2 regions of the Paenibacillus sp. DP01 genome follow, and region 2 is predicted to be linked to the other one. Evidence: riboswitches for the same ligand, from Rfam matches in the RefSeq annotation. Region 2 holds a riboswitch; the other holds the start of a gene.
The links. A riboswitch is a leader RNA that binds a small molecule or an ion and turns the genes downstream of it on or off. The one in region 2 is predicted to bind S-adenosylmethionine.

Region 1 (12,052 bases), 2.8 Mb from region 2:
TATGCTCATATAAACGAACACCGAGGCGGCTGGCAGATTGCAGCAGTCCCTGGGCAAACAAAAATGGATTAACCTCGGCATCTTCGTGCGTATACAAGGCTGCTGGTTTTCGAAATGGAAATCGGGCAGCAACCTGTTGCTCATCCCAGTATTCCACTGGAAATCCAAAACGGGTTAACTGTTTATATTCTTCCTGCAGCACCTGCACATCCTCTGCAGTACTTGCGTAGTACAGGCTGCTGCGGCGAATAAAGGAAGGGTCTCTGTCCAGTGTGGCAGCCAGTTGATCTAGCTGATTCAGAGCATCTCTACACATACGGTAAAACAGTACGCCGTTGGTCTCGCCAAACGTGTTAATAAAAGAGGTTAAAGTCTTGTCATTGCTATATTGCAGCAATCCAGTATTGGCTGAAGAACTTCCATGTACCAGCCTTCGCTTGTCAATAAGTACAGTGTCGACCTGTCGTTCTCCCAATAACCGGGAGCAGAGGGATCCACCCATCCCGCCGCCGATGATTAGTACATCACAATTTATATCCTCAGCTAAAGGAGGAAAATCCAGCGTTTGCTCCAAGGTACTCGGCCAATACGTATTCCCGCTTATTAATTCCATATAAATAGCACTCCCCATAGGCAATATGTAGTATCTCTTATGTGTACATAGTATTTCGCCAAACGGACAAGATAACCAGCGTGCAACAAAACATTTAAGGAGGGACAAAAAGACTATGCAATCTATGAACATGCAACCCTTGTCAGGCAAAGAACTGGAGTACATCGTTGACTCCATTTCCAATGAGGAACTCCTGTTAAAACAATGTGCGGCAACAGCGGCGTCTATTCAGCAGCCTGCCATTCAACAAGCCTGTTTGCAACTGGCGAAAACTCATGAGCACCACTTGAATGTACTTTTCAATGCTCTTCAACAACATCAACAGCTTGCTCCTATGCAACCGCAGCAGTAATTACTACAAAAGGAGGTTTGACAGGATGTATTCACAAAACAATATGTCATTTATGCCCGAAGAGGATTTGCTCTATAGCATTCTTGCTGATATGAAACGTACAGTACGCGAGTACACAACAGCGACGACAGAATCCAATTGTCCGTCTGTGCGTCAGATGTTCACCGACCTTACGAATGATACATTGCGTATGCAAGGTGATTTGTATCATCTAATGAGCCAGAACAATATGTACGCCGCCCCAACGAAAGCACTGCGCATTGATTTGGACAAACAGATTCAAGAAGCTCGCAAGACCCAACAGGAATGCCAACAGTTCATTCAGCAGAAGTCATCATCCGCCAGAGCATATGGCCAGCCTATGCATCAAGGCCAGTCTACTCACCAAAGTAACCCTTATTATATGTAAACGGGATTTTCCGTTTTTGAAGCAATTTCCCATAACAGCCGTCCGTCTGCCGGGTTTACCGGGGCGGACGGTTTTTCTTTGCAGGTTTAAAGGGCGTATTGTATGATGTATAGTAATCTCTTTCGATGGAGGCCTTATGTAGAATGACAGAGCTGAATGAATTAAAACTAAAAGTGCTGGAATTGTTAAAAGAAGATGCAAGAAGAACACCGACTCTATTGGCTACTATGCTGGGGGTAGACGAGCAGGATGTACGCACCTCAATTAAAGAGCTTGAAGACCAACATGTGATCGTCAAATACGCCGCTGTAGTCAATTGGGACAAAGTCGACGACGAAAAGGTTACCGCTTTGATCGAAGTGCAGATTACACCTGAGCGTGGAAGAGGATTTGAAGGGATTGCAGAACGGATTTATTTGTATCCGCAAGTTAAATCTGTTTATCTCATGTCCGGAGCATACGACTTGCTGGTAGAGGTGGAGGGCCGAAACCTCCGTGAAGTCGCTAATTTTGTGTCGGAGAAACTGTCGCCTATTGACTCGGTTTTGTCTACCAAGACTAATTTTACGCTTAAAAAATACAAGCAGGACGGAATTATCTTTGAGGACCATGAGGAAGATAATCGTCTGATGATTTCGCCGTAAAGGAAGATCATGATGAATCTCAAAACAGAAGCATTTACCGACAGCAACAAAGCCATGAGTTCTTATTTATCCCCATTGGTACGCGAGATCCCATCATCGGGTATTCGTAAGTTTTTTGACCTGGTGGGTGGAAACAAGGACATTATTACCCTGGGGGTAGGCGAACCCGATTTTACAACCCCTTGGCACATGCGGGAAGCCTGTGTCTATTCATTGGAGCGAGGCTTCACCAGCTATACATCTAATGCGGGAACGCCAGAACTACGTGAAGCGATTAGTGAGTATCTGAATGAGCAATTTGACGTCCGCTATGATCCTAAAAATGAGATTATCGTAACAGTTGGAGGTAGCGAGGCGATTGATCTTGCGTTGCGCGCCTTAATTGTACCTGGTGATGAAATTCTCGTGCCTGAGCCGTGTTATATCTCCTATTCTCCAATCACTTCGATTGGAGGCGGGATTCCGGTCGGCATTGAAACGTTTGCCAAGGACGAGTTTAAGCTGACGGCTGAGGCGCTGGAAGCCAAAATTACACCTAAATCCAAGGTGCTAATTTTATGCTATCCGAGCAACCCGACCGGTGCTACGATGACTTATGAAGATTGGCTTCCGATTGCGGAAATCGTGGAAAAACATGATTTGATCGTCATCTCTGATGAGATATATGCCGAATTGAATTATGGCGATAAGCACGTCAGCTTTGCTTCGGTACCAGGTATGATGGATCGTACGATTCTCGTCAGTGGTTTTTCCAAAGCCTTCGCCATGACTGGCTGGCGTATTGGATATACTTGCGGGCATCCTGATTTGATTGCTGCTATGCTCAAAATCCATCAGTACACCGTCATGTGTGCGCCCTCTATGGGCCAAGTTGCAGCCTTGGAAGGCTTGCGAAATGGTATGGGTGAAAAAGATCGAATGGTAGAAGCCTATAATCAGCGTCGTCGTCTGATGGTTGAGGGATTCCGTGACATTGGTTTGGAATGCCACGAGCCAAGAGGGGCTTTTTACGTTTTCCCGAGTATTCAAAGCACAGGCCTCAGCTCGGATGAATTTGCACAGCGCCTACTGGCAGAGGCCAAAGTTGCGGCTGTACCGGGCAATGTGTTTGGTTTGGGAGGCGAAGGGTATCTTCGTTGCTCATACGCGACTTCTGTCACTCAGCTGACGGAAGCTTTGGATCGAATTGGTCATTTTGTAGAAAAAGTGAAAAAAGAAGGTTAAATTTATTTTTTTATGGGTAATTCATAGAAAATAGTCTTTTATTTCTAAATTTCTATGCTATAATTTGAAATCGGAAGCAGGAAGTTCAATTTTTCAATTACAGGAGGAGTGCTCATGTCATATGTTGGATATAATTCGCCGAGTTCAATAGGATACGACATTTCCCTGGAAGATGAAATTTTGTTCCTGCGCAATGAGATGATGCGGACGTTTCAGGAAGAGCAGTCCTTGACCTCTGATCTTGTCATCGAGATTAGCTGCAAACTAGATTTGAAAATCAATGAATACATGAAGCTGTACGGTACGGAATGCAGAGTGTAACTGTGTGAAGTCACCATAGCTACGAAGAAGGCCGCAGGGCCTTCTTTTTTTGCGTTCACAACTTATGATATATTAGTGGCATGGAAGAGGGGGCGTACAGATGAAAGCAGGGCTAAAAAGGCTATCGCCATGGATCATCGGAATCATAGCACTTGTACTATTGGCTGGATGTGGGGGGCGAGACAAGGACAGCTTCTCCATATTTATTATGGATAAAGGGGATGCTTCAGTCATTCGTGACGAGCTGGCACAAAAGCTTAAGGATAAGCTGGGCGAACAGGCTCCGACAATCGAGATTTCAGTCAGCCCACTGTATAATCAGCAGAAGCTGGTCGTAGAATATGCGGCCGGAGAACATGATTTGTTTCTTTTGCCGGAAGAGGACATGAAGTTGTATGGACAAAATGGTTCGAATCTACCCTTAGATGATGCCTTTGACAAGAAGACATATGCCCGGGGTGTATTCGAAGGCGGCGTATTTAAGAAAAAGGAGCAAGGGGAAGAAGGAACGGATGTCATCAAGGAAACTCATTTGTTCGGAATTCCGGTGGAGCAGATGAAGATGTTTAAGGACCTAAAATATAACTCAAACACATTATTTGCTACCGTACCGCCACGCACAAGCAATAAGGAAGAAGCCATCAAGGTGCTGAAAGCACTCACAGAATGATAAAGGGGATGAAAAAGTATGGGGATTTATACCAGAACAGGTGATGAAGGACAAACTTCTGTGATCGGCGGTCGAGTGTCTAAAGATGACGACCGTGTGGAGGCGTACGGTACCATTGACGAGCTGAACAGCTTTGTAGGACAAGCGATCAGCTTTGCCGAAGGGGAAAAGTTTGCGGACATTCGGACTCAATTGGAAGAAATACAGCAGGAGCTGTTCGATTGTGGCTCGGATTTGGCGTTTGTTAAAATCAGTGAAAGTAAATATAAGGTCAAAGACGAGCTGGCAGAGCGGCTGGAAGGCTGGATTGATGCATGCCAGGAGGAAAATCCGAAGGTGGAACGCTTTATTATCCCGGGAGGCAGTACATTATCTTCGACGCTTCATGTTTGCCGCACGGTTTGCCGACGTGCGGAACGCCGTGCTGTTACACTAGGTAAGCACACAGATATCAATCCTGCGGTACGTCGGTATTTGAACCGCCTATCCGATTATTTCTTTGTTGTGGCTCGCACTGCGAATGTACGTCAGGGTGTACCTGATGTCGAATATGTTCGCAGCAAAAAAGTGTTCCGCAAATAAGGAGGCAATCAGGAATTTGTGATGAGCTTGTACTATGAACCTATCGTATATATGATCCCTCCTGAGGAGGAGGGCATGCTGCTGAAGACCATTCTACAAAAACGTATGAACATTTCTCGCAAGCTCATATCCAAACTCAAGCTGACCGAACAGGGGATCATGCTGAACGGGATACGTGTGTATATCAGCGTAAAGGTGAAGTCCGGGGATCGAGTAGAGATCCGCATGGAGCGCGAGCGTTCCGATGATATTTTACCGGAACCCATTCCTTTTGAGATTTTGTTTGAGGATGAACATCTGTTAGTAGTGAACAAGGCGGCGGGGATGATCGTCCATCCGACTCACGGTCATTACACAGGAACGCTGGCGAACGGGGTTGTGCATTATTGGCAGACCAAGGGAGAGCTGTTTCGGTTTCGGCCTGTTCATCGTCTTGATCAGGAGACGACCGGCGTGCTAGTTGTAGCTAAAAATCCGTATGTACACCAGCATATTTCCGAACAGATGATTGCGGGAACGGTGGACAAGCGCTATACAGCTTTGGTGCATGGGCGCCCTGAGCAGCAGGAAGGCAGGGTGGACGGACCGATTGACCGCAACCCGGATAATCCGCATTTGCGTATGGTGACTCCAGATGGTTATCCTGCCCTTACGCTATATAAGCTGGAGGAAGTATGGAGCGAAGGAAGCCGCATCAGTCTAAAATTGGAATCCGGACGTACGCACCAAATTCGGGTTCACATGACATATATCGGATGCCCGTTGATCGGAGACAAAATGTACCGGATTACACCCGATGACGCTGTGCAACGTGAGCGATATGATCAGCTTGATGCCAAGATGCCTCGACAAGCCCTGCATGCTTCAGAATTATCCTTGGTGCATCCTGTGACCGGGGAGCGAATGATGTTTTGTGCTCCTCTACCGGATGATATGATCGGAATGCAAGAGCTGTTAAGGGCTCAATATCCAGAATAAATATTCAACAAAGATTGAAACCAAATGGAGGTTAATCTAGCGATGAGCCAACTGAAAGTATACCAGTATTCTAAATGCAGCACCTGTCGTAATGCAGTGAAATGGCTGCAAAACAAGGGGCATGAGACGGAACTGATTCCTATTTTTGAACAACCGCCCGGCCCGGAGGAATTGGAAGACTTGATTAAAAAAAGCGGGTTGGAACTGAAAAAGTTTTTCAATACGAGCGGTGAAGTATACAAAGAGTTAAAGCTGAAAGATAAGCTTGGAAACATGAGCCGTGAAGAGCAAATTTCGCTTTTGTCCTCGAATGGAAGATTAATTAAACGCCCGATTGTAACTGACGGGAATAAAGTAACCGTAGGATTCAAAGAGGAAACATTTGAGGGGACATGGGGAGCTCAGTAAAGCCCAATTTACCCCCACATTATGTTATACTGTGAGGGTTAAATATTATGATGAATGGGAGCAATACAATCTGTGACACAACGCAATGAACAATCCGTAATGCTGGTTGACGGCATGGCCCTGCTTTTTCGTGCTTATTATGCAACCGCTGCAAACGGTTATATCCGTCGTACAAAAGCTGGAGTACCAACGAACGCCATATATGGTTTTATTCGATATTTTTGGGATGCAGTTCAAACCTTTAATCCTACACATGTCATTTGCTGCTGGGATATGGGTGGAACGACATTCCGTGGGGAACATTTTGCTGCGTATAAGGGCAACCGTGCCGACGCGCCAGATGATTTGATTCCTCAATTTACTTTGATCCGTGAAGTGACGGACAGCCTCGGCATTCCCAACATTGGGGCGGAAGGCTTTGAAGCGGATGATTGTATCGGTACGCTCGCACGTCATTATTCGCAAAATGAGGACATGGATGTCATGATTCTCTCGGGAGATCATGATTTACTTCAATTGGTAGATGAGCGGACACGGGTCATTATTATGAAAAAAGGGCATGGAAATTATATGGTATATACCCCGGAGACCCTGCTGTCAGAAAAAGGGCTTAAGCCGCGCCAAGTGGTCGACCTCAAAGGCTTGATGGGTGATGCAAGTGACAATTACCCGGGAGTACGCGGAATCGGTGAGAAAACTGCCCTCAAGCTGGTGCAGGAGTACGACTCCATTGAAGGCATTCTGGAAAATCTGGATCAATTGACTCCATCGGTTCGTAAAAAGATCGAGAGTGATTTGGATATGCTGCATCTTTCACGCAAACTTGCTAAGATTCACTGTGATGTGCCTGTTGCGTGTGCTTTAGACAGCTGTCTGTTGACGCTGGATCACGTGCAAATTGTCGATAAGTTTGAGCAGCTTGAAATGAAGAGCTTGTGTACGTTGATGGGTGTCGCAACCGGATCATAATGAAGCTGTTAGGCTTGTGCTGTGCATTTCAGGTGGACTAAGTTATATAGGGATACTGGCGCTTGGTGCGTTAGTGTCCTTATTTGTATACAACTAACTCAGCTTAGGTATATAACCATGTGAAGGATTTTATACAATTGTGATAAGGGGATTGACCTTAGGCTCGTTTCAGGTGAATATAATGGAGAGAGATCATGGAGAGGGGATTACAGCAGCTATGACAGTATTGGGAGCAATTGAGGCAGGCGGTACCAAATTTGTATGTGGAATTGGAAATGAACGAGGAGAAGTATTGGAAAGAGCAAGCTTTCCAACAACGACTCCAGCAGAAACCATGGAGAATGTCATTGCATTTTTTGAAGGCAAGGGGATTGAAGCGCTGGGTGTAGGCTCATTCGGACCGATTGATCCTATCGAAGGCAGTGATACATATGGTTATATTACAACAACGCCAAAGCCGCATTGGGGAAATTATAATCTGATTGGCAAACTGAAGGAGCATTTCGATGTACCTATGGGGTTTGACACGGATGTGAATGGAGCAGCACTGGGTGAGTCCATTTGGGGTGCGGCTAAAGGATTGGACAACTGTCTGTATATTACAATAGGTACAGGCATCGGAGCGGGTGCTTTGGTTGGCGGAAAGCTGGTACATGGATTATCCCACCCGGAAATGGGACATATTTTGGTACGTCGTCATCCAGAAGATCACTATGAGGGCACATGTCCATATCATGGAGATTGTCTGGAAGGACTGGCAGCGGGGCCAGCACTCGAAAAAAGATGGAAGGTTAAAGGGCATGAGCTTTCTGTGGATCACCCGGCCTGGGAAATGGAGGCGCATTATCTGGCCCAGGCTTTAATGAGCTATGTATTAATCCTGTCACCGCAAAAAATTATTATGGGCGGCGGAGTAATGAAGCAGGATCAATTGTTCCCGCTCATTCGTACCAAGCTTCAACAACTTTTAAATGGGTACGTACAGCATCCGAGTCTGACTACAGAAATTGAGCAATATATCGTATCTCCGGGCTTGGGTGACAATGCTGGATTGTGCGGTGCTCTGGCTTTGGCCAAGGAAAAGCTGAATTCTTAGAATTTATGGTTGACGGTACTCCAAGGTCCGGTTATCATATAGGCAACAGCATAGTACGGATCAAAAAGGGAAGCACCTTTCTTGCGAATACGCAGGATAGGTGCTTTTTTTTGCGTTGTGTATTGTGCGAGTCAGTCATTTTAACCTTATGAGGGAGGAAGAACCATGGAGATTGTATTTTTAAACCGCTTGTCCAAACAGAATGAAGAAGGCTGCGAGGACTTTGCGCAGGTATGGATCGGACAACATGAAGGGGGATGGAGTGCAGGCTGGAGCACACATCATGTCCCAGATGAAAGTATAGACGACCTTTGGTATGAAGGCAGTTTGTGGCAGGAATTACTGCATGTATACCGTCATGAGCTGGCACTCAAGATGGCTGAGGGCTATAGGCCTCTAATTCATGGCGTTTTTCATGAGCAAGAAGGATCATCAGGACGTGGACAAACGCTACAAAAGCTGTATTGCTATAGTGATTTGTTTCCGCGTGATGAGGTGTATGAACAATTAACAATGTGGAGACGGCAAAAGGCAGCAACTGAGCGAAAAGCACCTTATTTTATCGCTACGAATCGATTACTTCGACTCATCAGCGTCTATCTTCCTCATACCGAAGAAGAATTGTTAGAACTACCTGGTATGGGCCTGGGTAAGGTGTCGCAATATGGGACGGAGCTATTGGCTATAACGAAACAAAATGATCGGACCACGCCCTTTCCGCTGAACTGGGTAACAGAGACACTTGAAGAAGAAGTTTTTTTGTCATGGCTGTACAAGCAAAAAGAAAACCAGTACAGACAGGAACTGAATAAGTTTAGCCTGACTAGAGCGATTATCGAAGGCATTTCGGACGGTCTTTCACTGGAGCATATCGGAATGAAGACAGGCTTGCACCGTCGAGAAATGATTGAAGCTGTGGAGCATTTGGATAGGGATGGAATGGATATGGAGAAGCTGATCCGCAAGGAATTGGCACATGTGTCAGAGGAGGAGCAGGCAGCCATCTGGTCTGCTTATGCAGAGTTGGGAGATACGCTGCTCAAGCCCATTATGCTAAAAGTGTATGGAGAAGAAAAAGCGACGGAAGCAGGGCTGGATCAAATTTATGAGCGACTGCGACTGATTCGTATACGGTTCCGCCATCAGGAGGTACCTGACCGACATGTTGGATAATATAGAGACGATTGAAAGTGTCCTAAAGTACAAATAAGGTGCAACATAAAAAAGCAGCAGCGAGTTCCTCATAGGACTCGGCTGCTGCTTTTGATGACCAAGCTTGAAAACCAAATAATTCAAACCCAATCCTTCTTGCGGAAAATACAGAACATACTGACACCTAGTGCCACCATAATCCCAATGACGACAAAATAACCATAACGTGTATGAAGCTCAGGCATATTATCAAAGTTCATCCCATATATTCCGGTAATGACCGTCAACGGCATAAATACGGTTGTAATGGCGGTAAACACACGCATGATTTCATTAGCACGGTTGGCGATACTTGACTGATAAGCTTCTCTAAGGTTCCCCATCAAGTCGCGATAAGTTTCGAAAGTCTCCGAAATTTTCACAGCATTTTCATAAATGTCGCTAAAATATTTTTGTAGTTGATCGTCGATAAGCCGCAAATCCCGTTTGTTCAGGGTATTGATGACTTCCTTTTGCGGGCCGAGCACTTTTTTTAGCCATAGAATCTCACTGCGCAATCCGATGATTTCGTTCAAGTGCGACTTTTTCGTATGCATTAGAATGTCTTCTTCCAGCTTTTCAATACGAACTTCAATCCGGTCACCAACCAGAAAATAGTTATCAACGATCAAATCGACCAACAGATACATAAAACGGTCAGGCTGGCTAACTTCCTGCTCCCACAGCATAGGCTTGAGAGTACGAAGCTCATTGATTTTCTGCTTGGTCACCGTAATGATAAAATGGCGGCCGAGAAAAATGTTCAAAGCACGCAAAAATATTTCTTCATCATCAAAACGAATACTATTTACAACGATAAAATAATGGCTTTCATAAATTTCAATCTTTGGACGCTGTTCTTCTTCACTCAAACAGTCTTCTACTGCAAGATCATGCATAGAAAATAAGGGCTGAAGCACTGTCAGATCCTCGACATCGGCATCAATCCAATAAAAGCCTTCTGCCGGTGCAGTGAGCGCCATTTCAATTTCTTCGACAGGGGTAAAAACCCCGTTGTTAACCAAACGGATTTTCATATATGTCACTCCTTATGCTCCGTCGTAACGGAAATACGTTTACCTTAAGCATAAGGAATGGACTCAGTTAGCCAGTTAGCCGGTGCGGGTAAGCGTGCATACCATCAAAAGCAGAAGGCTTTTGGAGCATGCGGAGCCTGGCGTCCCGTCTTTCGGCAAGCTGAAGTCATTCCTATGCTGTTGTTCAGGGATCGCCGCCTATTCGGACTCGGGTCGCCTTCCATTCCGGATTCACCTCACATATGTTCTTTTTTAGGTTGCCACAGTATCGAAGAAAACACTCTAATCTACACTGTTGCACCGTATTTTTGCCTATTAGCACTTGTATAGTATAACGCTCGGCCTACGGCCTTTCAAGGGCAAAATCATGGGCTAAATCAACAGCAGTCATATGAGCTTCTGCGAAAGGGGGGATATGATTTAACCTATGGAAAAGGTAGACAAAATGTGAATGCAGGGCACAAATTTACAAGTCCATCTTGACGAAGCCCAGCCGATGCATTAAAGTGAACAACAAGAACTTTGTGAACCCAAAATGAATATAGCGAAATCTTATCAAGAGCAGGTGGAGGGACTAGCCCGATGATACCCGGCAACCGGCGATTTTTATCGCACGGTGCTAATTCTTGCAGGACTCGCGCTTTGTACAAAGAAGCGTAGCCCTGACAGATGAGAGAGGCGCATATGGATACAAATATGACCTTTCTCTAACCGAGAAAGGTCTTTTTATTATATGCCCGGCATCTCTACCAGACGATTTTCGCACAACTTACCGATCAAGGAGTGAGTTTACATGCCGATTAAAATTCCAGATACACTGCCTGCTAAGGAAGTACTGGAGGGCGAAAATATTTTCGTAATGGACGAAAGCCTGGCTTATCATCAGGATATTCGTCCGTTGCGCATCGCCATTTTGAATTTGATGCCTACGAAGGAAACAACGGAAACCCAACTGTTGCGTCTGGTCGGCAATACGCCGTTACAAGTGGATGTCACGTTGGTGCATATGAAGTCACATGTATCTAAAAATACATCGCAAGAATATTTGAACATGTTTTATAAAACGTTTGATGAGATCAAGAACAGTCGTTTTGACGGCATGATTATTACAGGAGCCCCCGTAGAACAACTTGAGTTTGAGGATGTGACCTACTGGCAGGAGATCCGGCAAATCTTTGAGTGGACGAAAACAAATGTTACTTCGACCATGCATATCTGTTGGGCCTCACAGGCAGGCTTATACCATCATTTCAATGTTCCGAAATACGGGCTCGATACCAAATGCTTTGGGGTATTCCCACACACCGTTATTAAACCTAAAGTGAAACTGCTACGCGGCTTTGATGAACTGTTTTATGCTCCCCACTCTCGGCATACCGAGGTTCGGCGGGAAGATATTGACCATATTGCCGAATTAGAAGTTTTATCCGAATCCGAGGAAGCTGGAGTGTACCTGGTAGCCACGCTTGATGGTAAACAAATTTTTGTAACAGGGCATTCTGAATATGACCCACTTTCGCTGAAATGGGAATACGATCGCGATATAGCCAAAGGACTG
Region 2 (12,052 bases):
CATGCAAATAAAAGCCCGGCTTGTGTGTCACAAATTTTTGAAAATACGGATCTTTCACGACACGTCCTTCAATATAGTTTTGTTCATTAATAATGAGCGCCACCGTCAAAAGAGAACTATCCCGCCAAGCCCAGAAACGTTCCCAAAAGGGCTTCATGAATGGCGAAACGTGAAAATAGGGCAACAAATGGAAGCAACTTCGTCCCAAATGACGGCTGTGCATGTAAAGCTGCAACTGTGGATAAGCGTCCTGAAAAATAAGGGCGTTACAGCGCTCAAGTAGTCGATACAGCCACTCCTTTTCCTGTTCGCCGAACAGGTCGCCAATGAGCTCTCCTTTCAGATCAGTCATATTATAGCCGCCATTACGAGAAACCAGATGGGCCAGTAATGCCCAGTGTAATTCCGGGTAGCCACGATAGCATTCAAGGTAAGCGGCAGTGCGCGTGATGTTGCTGCGATTCTCCTGTGCTGTATCGTTCTTGATCCGCTCCAGCAGCTCACAGTCTGTTTCGCATAAGGGCATATTAAGAGAAGAGGGACGCGTAGCGGGTCCGTTCACCAGCATTAATGCTTCAGCTTCATTCATGGCGGCTTGTGCCGAATGATAATCCCACGGCAGTTCACGTAAGGGATAGCGTAATTTACGGGATTCGGTCCAGGCCGCACGTTTGCCCTCCCATGCCTCCTCCGCAACACGCGGAACGGAGCTCAGTAGCTTGAGCCCTCCCTGAAGCTGTCGAGATGCCACATGGAGCCATTCGGTGAGAGACATGTTTAAATAACCTCCTTTCAAGTGCAGGCATCCCCGTATTCCACTAAGTATGTTGGGTATGCTGTTAGAATGTCGTCGCTTATGTGGATTCTTAAGTATATCTTTAGTATGCCTCAATGAGAGGGCTTCCAATCGGCATGTGAGCATAATAGGGGTGTGTGCAAAAGCTTCACTTGGCGTTACAATAGAAACTACAGGATTTCCTGCATAAAAGAAGTTCAAGGAGGAATTATGTATGCAAAAAATCGTCTCTCATGAAGACTTTAATAAGGCAATATCCACTTCAGGTGTAACGGTAGCTGTGTTTAAGGCGGACTGGTGCGGGGATTGTCATTTTATTGATCCGTTCATGCCTGATGTGGAACAACAATATGCAGACAAGCTTACATTAATTGAGATTGATGTAGAGCAGGCCGAAAGTGTCAGTCAAGAGCAAAATGTTCTAGGGATTCCCAGCTTTATCGCTTACAGTGAAGGGCGAGAACTGGTACGTCTGGTGAACAGGCTGCGTAAATCCCGCGAGGAAATCGAGCAGTTTTTGGACCGGGCTGTAGAAGTCCATGCTAACTTGGCAAAATAAATGATAAAGGTATGTATGAGGGCTCCGAAGGGAAACCTAATCATCACGATATACAGAAAGCCGCTTCCTTCCGAAGGAGGCGGCTTTCTTACGGACACGTTCACATTTTGTCAACAAAGCTCGTATGTCAAGGAACGATATATCAGTTATAATTACTTTAAGTGATCATTTCACAACATCTAAAGTGAATAAATATTATATTTGGAAGGATACGGGTGAATTCATTGAATAACAAAATCAGAATACTAAAATGGCTGGCACTCGTAACATGCATTGTCATGTTTTTGGCTACCTTCGGTGGAGGTGTCGTGACGCGAACGGATTCGGGTCTCGGCTGTGGACGAGAATTCCCGCTTTGTAATGGTAAGCTGGTTCCGGCACATACCATCGCATCCCTTATTGAGTTCTCTCATCGCTCCGTCAGTGCCATGGCTGGAATTCTTTCTATTGCCTCGTTTGTCGGCTTTTTGCTGTTTATGAAGCATCGGAAGGATTTACAGCTATTCTCGTTGCTCACGTTATTGTTTGTTATCATACAAGGTGCGATGGGGGCGTTGGCTGTCATCTTCTCCCAATCGGCTGCAGTCATGGGACTGCATTTTGGCTTTGCGCTTATCGCTTTTGCCAGTGCGACTATGATGACGCTGGGAGCCTGGCAGGAGCATGCGGATTCACGCTACACTCCACGTCTGATTCCTGGGCGTGTCAGTCGGGGCTATCGTAACTTTATATGGCTATCAACGATCTATACCTATATTGCTGTTTATTCAGGAGCGTTGCTTAGTCATTCGGTCATCCAGAAGGTTGTAAATATTGGGGGCTTCATATCTCCACTGCTGCTTCATCAGATTTCAGCCGGACTGCTGTTCGTCATTATTTTGGCTGTGGGTCACTACTCGTACCGTTATCACCCGAATCACCGGGATATTCGTACCCTAGGTGTCGTATCGGTCGTATTGATCATTCTTCAAGTAGTGATTGGCATTATCTTGCTGTACGTCAACAGACCTGAAATTTACATGTTTATCGTGCTGGGACATATGCTGGTGATTGCATCGTTGTTCTCCGTTTTGGCTTATCTGAGCTATCGTGTATGGCAATTGTCACCGGACCGCAAGCTTGTTCCGACCCAAGCACAGCGTACCTAAGCGTTTCGTAGATCATTATAAAACGTATTTTGCCCAAGAGGTGTTGAAACACGTATAATAACATCATAAGAAACAAACCAGGCCCACGAGTTTCTCGAGGGCTTGATTTGCTTAGGAGGAATCATCCAGTTGATCTACCAGAATTTGCGCCAATTTATTGAAGCGCTGCGAAAAGAAAATGATCTTAAAATTATAGAAGCACCTGTCGATCCTTATTTGGAGTTGGCTGAGATCCACCGAAGAGTCATTGAGGAAGAGGGCCCGGCACTGCTGTTTACCAATGTCAAAGGAACCCCGTTTCCTGTAGCCAGTAATTTGTTCGGCACGAATCGCCGTGTGGACATGGCTTTTGGCCCTCGTCCAGAGCAACTGATGGATGCAATTGTAGGTGCGACCAAGACGCTGCTTCCACCTACACCCAAAGCGTTGTGGAATGAACGTGGCCTGATTAAGGACATGCTAAAAGTAGGACTAAAAACAGTATCTCATAACGAAGCTCCTGTATTGGGCGTTCGCCGTACGGATGCTCCGCTGGCTCCGCTGCCTAGAGTAACCAGTTGGCACGAGGATGGAGGACCGTTCATTACGCTTCCGCTCGTGTATACCGAAAAGCCAGGCCATTCCAAGGACCATAATTTGGGGATGTATCGCATCCAGATTTATGATGATCAGACGACAGGGATTCATTGGCAAATCCATAAAGGCGGCGGCTTCCATTATCATGAGGCAGAGCTGCGTAATGAGCCGTTGCCTACGACGATCATCATCGGTGGCCCGCCTGCTCTGATTGCGTCTGCCATTGCTCCTGCCCCGGAAAACTTGCCAGAGCTGTTGCTGGCTTCTCTGATTATGGGGGGCAAGCTGCCCATGACAGAAGACCCGCTTGGAGGCCATCGCATTCCGGCAGAAGCCGAGTTTGCGATCAGCGGCTATGTGCCGCCTCATGAACGTCGCCCGGAAGGGCCGTTTGGCGATCATTTTGGCTATTACTCATTACAACATGATTTCCCTGTGTTTCATGTCAAACATATGCATCACCGCAAAGATGCCATTTATCCGGCAACCATTGTAGGTAAGCCACGGCAGGAAGACTACTATCTCGGCGAATTTTTGCAACGTCTGTTGTCGCCCGCCTATCCGCTTGTGATGCCTTCTGTCAAGTCGTTATGGGCATATGCAGAAACAGGTGTACATGCGCTGGCAGCGGCAGTCGTACGTGAAAGCTACTCCCGTGAAGCGCTGGTATCCGGCTTTACCATTCTGGGTCAAGGTCAATTGTCGTTGACCAAATTCCTGATGCTGACGGATCGGGTGATCGATTTATCCGACTTTAACCTGTTGCTAGAAACCATTTTGGAGCGATTTAATCCAGCCAGAGATTTGTTTATTTTTAACCATACGTCTCACGATACACTCGATTACACGGGCCGCAAGCTGAATCACGGCAGCAAGGCGATTCTGATGGGGGTAGGCGAGCCTGTGCGTGAATTGCCTCGCGTTTATGAAGGCGGCGATCTGCCGGGAATTCGTGAAATCGAACCCTATTGCGGAGGTTGCCTCGTTATATCCGGCTCGTCCTTTGAGCAGGAGCCTGAACTCGCTGCGCGTGTATTGGAGCGATTAGCTGCGGGTGAGCAAGAGTGGCCGCTTGTCTTTATCGTGGACGATGCCAAAGAAGTTGTTCGCTCCCAAGCCTCGTTCCTGTGGACGGTATTCACACGCTTTAACCCGGCTACAGATATGTACGCCGACAGCGAAGTACGTTTGCATCACCTGAACTATAAGCTGCCGATTATAGTGGATGCACGTATGAAGCCAGGCTACCCTGATGAGGTGCTACCGCGTGAGGATATAGTTAAGCTTGTAGATCAACGGTGGACGAGTTATTTCGCTTGACGCCTATTCAAGCATCTAACAGCCGGATTTTACAGATATGAAGGAGGCGTGAAGCATGATACGCAAGCTGTTGGGCGAGCCCCCACGTGAAAATCATGGCGTCCTGCTGGATGCCATGAATAGCATGTCAGACATGTTACATTTGCTGGAACGGCAAATTCAGGCCAGTGGTGATCCTACCCATGACTTTCGGAAGGCGGATATTTTAACACGTGGTCTGATGTCGTCTTTGGATGAACTGGAGCAGAGCCATCATGCTGCCGCCTTTTTCCGTATGAAAGTGAAAGCCGGATACGCTGAAGATATGAGCAAGGATGAAAAATCCGATTATGCTTTGTATGTTTTCTTTTATAAGGATGGGTTTGTGCGGGTATTCTCTATTTTGGATAAGCTTGGTAATTGGATGAATGATTTGTATGATTTAAAAACAGGGCAGTATAAGGCGCATTATTCGTATTTTACCGTGTTGAGACAGCTCAAGTATCTCAAAATGCATCCTGTATTGACTGATAATTTAAATGATATCAAGGACACATACAACGATGCCATCAATCGCCTGCGTAAGCGTCGAAATACGGAAATACACTATATGAACACGGAAATGCAGGATGATCTCTGGCAACGTCACCGTGCTTTATATGGCAAAATCCAACTGGAGGACCTTGATCACCATCTGGAAGATTTGCAGCAGGGCTTGGAAATGGTATGCCAGTCGCTATCAAACGCATTTTCTTATACTGCGAAACAATGGGAGAACCGGGCAGTGCGCCCATAATTATGACAGAAAATATCCTTTGACAAAGCAATGTAAACTATCTATACTGAAACCTAGTTTCAGAAAAATGCTTGAATTATTTTTTTTATATAAACTTAACGGACAGCTAAAGCTGGAGTTTAACATATTTTTCTTATCCAGAGAGGTGGAGGGACTGGCCCGATGAAGCCCGGCAACCCGTTCTTTCCCGGTGTAATGCACCGGGAGGGAACATATGGTGCTAATTCCTACAAAACCGCTAGAGTTATAGCGATTTTGGCAGATGAGAAAAGGTTCGCAAGGTGGGGCCCTTTTCATTCTGTGAAAGGGGCTCTTTTTTGTATAAATAAATAGTGATTTTATACAATCCCGAGAGATGACAACTGGTTAACAGGGTAAGAAAGAAGTGAAGGAGGTCGCAGCACGTTGATAGAGCTTAAGCAATTAACCAAGCATTATGGTAAAGGTAACCGACGCGTTAATGCGTTGTCCGGGTTGAACCTTTCTATAAAGCGTGGAGAAATATTCGGGGTGATTGGTCATTCCGGGGCGGGCAAAAGTACGTTGATCCGCTGTATTAATTTATTGGAACGCCCTACTTCAGGCGAAGTATGGGTAGATGGGGTTAACCTTGTGACTGTGAGTCAAGCCCAGTTACAGAAGCAACGCCGAAAAATCGGAATGATTTTTCAACATTTTAATTTGTTGTCTTCGGCGACAGTGTATGACAACATTGCATTTCCATTGCGGCTGGTAAATACCCCAAAGCAGGAGCTAGACAAGAAAGTTCGCGAGCTGCTGGAATTGGTGGGACTGAAAGAACACAGTGGAAAATATCCGTCACAGCTCTCAGGTGGACAGAAGCAGCGGGTAGGGATTGCACGGGCACTGGCTAGTGATCCGCATGTGCTGCTGTGTGACGAAGCGACGTCTGCGCTTGATCCGCAGACGACAGGGTCTATCCTGAAATTGCTGTTGGATATTAACCAGCGCTTTAATTTGACTATCGTATTGATTACTCATGAGATGCATGTCATTCAAAGTATATGTGATCGAGTTGGCGTCATTCATGAGGGCGATATCGTGGAGCAAGGTCCGGTGGCGGAAGTGTTTTTGAAGCCACAGCATCAGGTGACTAAGGATTTTATCCAGCGGGAGGCAGAACATCCTGAGGAATTACAAGCAGCGATTGCAGCAGCAGGTAGCGGCGAATCGGCACAGGTGGTACGTATCTCCTTCTTGGGCAGTAAAACTTATGATGCAATTCTATCGCGTACGGCTCGAAGTACAGGTGTTGATTTTGCAATCTTACAGGGCACCATCTCTACGATTAAAAACGTACCGTATGGACAGCTGATCGTTCGTTTTGAAGGAAACCATTCAGATATAGAACATACGCTGCGCGAAGTGTCAGGGCAAGGACTCGATGTGGAGGTGATCGGACAATGAGCGAACTTGATTTTTCGCAAGTGAGTTGGGAAGAGCTAGGGAATTCTACTCTGGAAACCCTTCAGATGCTCGGGGCATCTGCATTGTTCACCCTCGTTATTGGTTTGCCGCTCGGTATATTGTTGTTTCTGGCAAGCCGTTCCTCGTTGACTCTGATGAAGGTGATATACGTTGTATTATCTTTCGTCGTTAACATTTTGCGTTCCGTACCATTTATCATCTTGATCGTCGCACTTATTCCTTTTACACGATCGTTGGTAGGTACCTCGACCGGGGTGCTGGGAACCATTCCGCCATTGGTTATCGGGGCTGCTCCTTTCTTCGCACGTCTTGTCGAAACGTCACTACGTGAAGTGGACAAGGGTGTCATTGAAGCTGCACAAGCGATGGGGGCTTCGACAGGACAAATTATCCGGCGTGTGCTGTTACGTGAGGCACTGCCGGGCCTGCTCGCCGCATTAACCATTACCGTCGTTACACTCGTATCCTACACGGCAATGTCCGGTATGATCGGAGGCGGTGGACTGGGTACGCTGGCTATCAACTACGGCTATTATCGTTACGAAACGGCTGTAATGATTGTTGCGGTCGTGCTAATGGTCGTATTGGTACAACTGCTGCAAATGGCAGGAGATCGCCTCGTGCGGCATTATACTCGAAAATAGGGAAAACATATAGATATCCTTATTGATCAGGACGTCTGATCCTGAATATTACAAATTATTGGAGGGGTAACAACATGAAGAAATGGGTATTGGCTGTATTGAGCTTGACATTAATTGCGGTACTGGCTGCTTGCGGTACAAAGAGCACAACATCGGATACAAACAATGCGGCCGAAAATACAGGCGGGTCACCCCGTGAAGTCGAACTGAAAGTTGGAGCTTCTCCTGTGCCTCATGCGGAAATTTTGGAAGCAATCAAGCCTCAGTTGGAAAAAGAAGGGGTTCGTCTTCAAGTCGTTCAGTTTAACGACTATGTACAGCCGAACGTGCAATTGTTTGACAAGCAACTGGATGCTAACTTTTATCAACATGTACCTTACCTGAATGTGATGAATAAAGAGCGTAAAATGGATCTGGTTTCTGTTGGCGCGGTTCATCTGGAACCATTCGGTATCTACTCTCAAAAATATAAAAAGCTTGATGAACTTCCAGACGGTGCAACAGTAGCCATTCCGAACGATGCAACCAATGGAGGTCGTGCATTGCTGCTGTTGGAGAAACAAGGTCTGATCAAGCTGAAAGATGCTAGCAACATTGAAGCTACTGTAAAAGATATTACTGAAAATAAGAAAAACCTGAAGTTCAAGGAACTGGAAGCAGCTATGCTGCCACGTCAGTTGCCGGAAGTGGATATTGCGTTGATCAACACGAACTACGCTTTGGAAGCCAAGCTGAATCCGACCAAGGATGCATTGGCACTGGAAGACAAAGATTCACCATATGCTAACGTACTGGTAGCACGTCCTGATAATAAAGATTCCGAAGCGATCCAAAAACTGCTTAAAGCTTTGCAATCTCCAGAAACTAAAAAATTCATTGAAGACAAATATCAAGGCGCAATTATCCCTGCATTTTAAGCAGAAACTAAGAATGCGCTGAACGTAAACCCCAGCTTCTCTTGAACAAGAGGACTGGGGTTTCTTTTTGGTTGGAGTTGTAGGGATTGCTTAAATATTTTATACTTGGGGGTGACCGTTCTCTGTGAAGAGGAGGAAAACTGTTGAGAGACAAAGTCGCACTCATAACGGGTAGTGCCAAAGGTTTAGGTAAAATGACCGCTCTGCGTCTGGCTGATGAAGGTTGTGACATTGCCCTGAATTATGTCCATAGCCAGGCTGAAGCCGAAGCGCTTAAGCGGGTAATTGAGTCTAAGGGAGTACGCTGCCTGTCTTTACAAGCAGATATCTCGGTTCAGGAAGATATCACCAGGCTGATCGGTGAAGTGCAGGATCGGCTGGGCGGAGTCGATATTATGGTGAATAATGCCGGACCGTTCATCCGGGAACGCCGTCTGTTTGCGGATTACAGTGTGGCTGAGATTCATGCCATGATACAGGGGAATCTGGTCGGTACCATGTTGCTGGATCATTTGGTATTGCCGCACATGCGTAGCCAGCAATGGGGACGTATTATTCATTTTGGCTTTGGTCATGCTGGAGAAGCAAGGGCTTGGCCGCATCGCGCCGTCTACGCAGCTGCTAAGGTGGGGCTGGTGTCTTTTACGAAGTCACTGGCTGTAGAGGAAGCTCCCCATGGCATCACGGTCAATATGATCTGTCCCGGGGATATCCGAGGAGCGAACAAGGAAAAGTCGATTGCCGATGTCATCGGCATGCAGGATACAGAGACACCGCGTGGGCGTCCAGGAAGCGGAGAGGACATTGCGCGAGTGATCGCCTATTTGTGTGAGGAGCATTCGGATTTTATAACGGGTAATATTATGGATGTGTCCGGAGGATTGGACCCCATTCGGCCAACCATATAAGATCGAGAGATCCTTTAGACGTTGTAACACAAAAAAGAGTCTTGAGCTTCGTTACCGAAGTCAAGACTCTCTGATCATTATGCATCAAGCATTAGAATACTTGTACCACTTCTTGGACGCCTTCGACTTCTTCGAGAAGAGCGCGTTCAATCCCTGCCTTCAGCGTAATTGTAGAACTTGGGCAACTGCCGCAAGCGCCTACCAGCTTCAGCTTAACGATACCATCTTCAACGTCAACCAGCTCAACGTCACCGCCATCGCGTTGCAGGAACGGACGGAGCTTATCCAGTACGTCTGCTACTTCATCATACATTTGAACGCTTTGTGCTTCGCTCATTAGAATTCAACTCCTTTCCTATACCTTATTTATTATATTACAAAGCGGGCCAAATTAAAATGCCCGTCATCCAAAGCAGGTGAAAAAAATGTTAAGACCTATTATTGAATTTTGCACCAGTAATATGCATTTTGGTACCGATGAGATTATGTCCAAACTAGAACAGAACCCGGATTATGATGTGATTGAATACGGCTGCCTAAGCAATTGCGGTCAGTGTAACGCTGAGCCTTATGCGATGGTTAATGGTGAAATTGTATCCGCAGATTCAGCAGAGCTTCTGTACGAAGTGATTCTAAACAAAATTAAAGAAGCCGAAGCATGGGACAACCTGGATTTGGATTAAAAATAGAAGTCATCGGCAAGCAGCTTCCTCTTGTAGGAAATATGTATTATTCATAGATGTAACAACAAAGAAGACCTGCTCTGGAAGCAGGTCTTCTTTGTTTGTTGAGTATCCAATTAGCCAAAATGGCGTTTGGACTTCCAGAGCACACCGCTCTTAAGCAGACGCGGCACTCGTCCACGCAAAGAGGTACTGCCCATAAAGCCATAACCAAACCCGGCCTTCTTGCCAAGTGCACCTAATGTACCACGTAGCTTTAAAGGATGCGGGTGAGGCGTTTGTCCTTTCCACAGGTCGCGTACAATGTGGGCAATCTGCTCACCTTGCACCTCTGCCGCCTGAGCGCTTGGAGAGTAAGGAAGGCTCGCACAGTCTCCGACGACGTACACTTCAGGATGATCCGGTATTTGATAATATTCATTTAGCACGATGCGACCCTGAGGGTCTTTAGGAACTGCTAAATCCTGCACAATTTTAACGGGCTGAATCCCGGCTGTCCATACAACCGCATCGGTCATAATTTGCTCGTCACGGTTGTAAATAGCCCCTGGCTCAATGCGGGAAACCGCAACATGATTTAGTGCGTTCACATGATGCTCCTTGAACCAGGCATGTACATAAGCAGACAAACGTTGCGGAAATGCTGATAGCACCCGCTCGCCCCGATCCATAATCGTAATATTCAAATCCGCGCGGCTTTCACGTAACTCCGCAGCAATCTCGACCCCACTTAGACCGCCACCTACAATATGGACATGTCCATAAGGCTTGATTTCATTCAAGCGCAGATACGTTTGGCGGGTATGATTAAAGGATTGGATCGTACAGCTGTATTCTTCAGCTCCCGGTGTATTATGAAAACGGTCGGTACAACCTAGCGCGATGACAAGTTGGTCATAGGGCAAAGGATCACCATCTTGAAAATGAACCATTTTATTCTCAAGATCCATCGAAGTGACTTCTCCGTATTTGCGAATAAGGCGTTGTTCATCCGGAAAATGTACCCTCAAATCAAAATCAGATACGGTACCTGCCGCAAGGGCATAGTATTCTGTTTTCAGCCCCTGAAAGGGCATCCGATCCACTAAAATAACTTGAATATCGTCGGGAATGTGTTTATCCAGCAATTCTTTGGCAATGGTAAGGCCGCCATAGCCGCCCCCTAGAATAACGAAATTTTTCATCAAAATCCGCCGTCCTTTCGTTACCGTGTCCCCGGCAAATGGTCTGGTGTCTTGTCGATCTAGCACAAGTTTTGTTGTTGTAAAGCCCGGAAAGGGGCCTGCCTTTAGCAGACAGACCGACGTGTTCCGGGGCAGCTTGAGGCTGCTTGGTGTGAGTAATGGGGATAAAATGCACGCGGGAAATCTGAATCCGATGTTACACTTATTCGAAAACTTCGATTTCGTTATAGAAGGTGTCACGTTCTACAGGTATGCGTCCAGCACCTTTGACCAGCCAGATTAGCTCTTTGCGGGTCAATCCGGCAGGAGTCAACGCACCTGCGGCATGGCTGATCTGCTCGCGCACAATCGTGCCATGGACATCAGATGCGCCAAAGGTAAGAGCGACCTGCGTCAATTGCGGACCAATATTAATGAAGTAAGCTTTAACATGGTCGATATTGTCCAGCATCAAACGGCTGATCGCAATGGTTTTGAGATCCTCGTAAGCAGAGTTGCGGCGCATGATGTTGGCGTTTTTGCTTTTCGGCTGCATGGACAGTGGGATAAATACCATAAATCCATTTGTTTCATCCTGCAATTCACGAATTTGCAGCATGTGCTCAATACGATCCTGATAAGTTTCGACTGAACCGTACAGCATCGTCGTATGAGTTTTCATACCGAGATTGTGGGCCGTACGATGTACTTCAAGATAGCGGTCCACATTGGCTTTGGTAACACGCATCTTCTTCCGATATTCATCAGATAAGATTTCCGCGCCACCACCAGTCAGAGATTGAAGTCCTGCCTTTTGCAGCTCTTGAAGAACTTCTTTAACACTCAAACCGCTTATGCGTGTAAAAAAGTCAATTTCCGCTGCAGTGTATGCTTTCAGTGTAACGTTGGGATACTTTTCATTCAGTGCCTTCAATGAATCTACATAGTACTGGAAAGGCACATGATTATTATGACCGCCGACGATATGGAATTCTCTTACGCCTGGATGGATATGTTGCTCTACATAATCAATCATTTCCTGCCCAGACAACGTATAAGAGCCTTCCTCCCCCTGATCCTTGCGGAAATTGCAGAACGCGCAGCGCGCTTCGCA

Region 1: linked by a shared signal. The riboswitch ahead of metA (homoserine O-succinyltransferase) and the one ahead of ACH59B_RS20380 (methionine ABC transporter ATP-binding protein) in region 2 are both predicted to bind S-adenosylmethionine.

Annotation. Positions count from the first base shown of each region.
Region 1 is NZ_CP173059.1:1,773,850-1,785,901, forward strand. It holds gene ACH59B_RS07855 (FAD-binding oxidoreductase) at 1-613, opposite strand, end outside; gene ACH59B_RS07860 (hypothetical protein) at 729-965, shown strand; gene ACH59B_RS07865 (spore coat protein) at 991-1,374, shown strand; gene ACH59B_RS07870 (Lrp/AsnC family transcriptional regulator) at 1,518-2,018, shown strand; gene ACH59B_RS07875 (aminotransferase class I/II-fold pyridoxal phosphate-dependent enzyme) at 2,031-3,242, shown strand; gene ACH59B_RS07880 (aspartyl-phosphate phosphatase Spo0E family protein) at 3,357-3,563, shown strand; gene ACH59B_RS07885 (hypothetical protein) at 3,664-4,233, shown strand; gene ACH59B_RS07890 (cob(I)yrinic acid a,c-diamide adenosyltransferase) at 4,252-4,815, shown strand; gene ACH59B_RS07895 (RluA family pseudouridine synthase) at 4,837-5,793, shown strand; gene ACH59B_RS07900 (arsenate reductase family protein) at 5,836-6,201, shown strand; gene ACH59B_RS07905 (5'-3' exonuclease H3TH domain-containing protein) at 6,274-7,170, shown strand; gene ACH59B_RS07910 (ROK family protein) at 7,388-8,266, shown strand; gene ACH59B_RS07915 (HRDC domain-containing protein) at 8,432-9,439, shown strand; gene corA (magnesium/cobalt transporter CorA) at 9,559-10,494, opposite strand; SAM riboswitch class I at 11,044-11,170, shown strand; gene metA (homoserine O-succinyltransferase) at 11,288-12,052, shown strand, end outside.
Region 2 is NZ_CP173059.1:4,621,317-4,633,368, reverse strand. It holds gene ACH59B_RS20405 (DUF2515 family protein) at 1-775, opposite strand, end outside; gene ACH59B_RS20400 (thioredoxin family protein) at 1,011-1,355, shown strand; gene ACH59B_RS20395 (heme A synthase) at 1,571-2,503, shown strand; gene ACH59B_RS20390 (UbiD family decarboxylase) at 2,633-4,399, shown strand; gene ACH59B_RS20385 (Cthe_2314 family HEPN domain-containing protein) at 4,455-5,174, shown strand; SAM riboswitch class I at 5,305-5,443, shown strand; gene ACH59B_RS20380 (methionine ABC transporter ATP-binding protein) at 5,580-6,602, shown strand; gene ACH59B_RS20375 (methionine ABC transporter permease) at 6,599-7,267, shown strand; gene ACH59B_RS20370 (MetQ/NlpA family ABC transporter substrate-binding protein) at 7,342-8,184, shown strand; gene ACH59B_RS20365 (SDR family oxidoreductase) at 8,328-9,092, shown strand; gene ACH59B_RS20360 (NifU family protein) at 9,184-9,429, opposite strand; gene ACH59B_RS20355 (YuzB family protein) at 9,518-9,775, shown strand; gene ACH59B_RS20350 (NAD(P)/FAD-dependent oxidoreductase) at 9,892-10,959, opposite strand; gene mqnE (aminofutalosine synthase MqnE) at 11,162-12,052, opposite strand, start outside.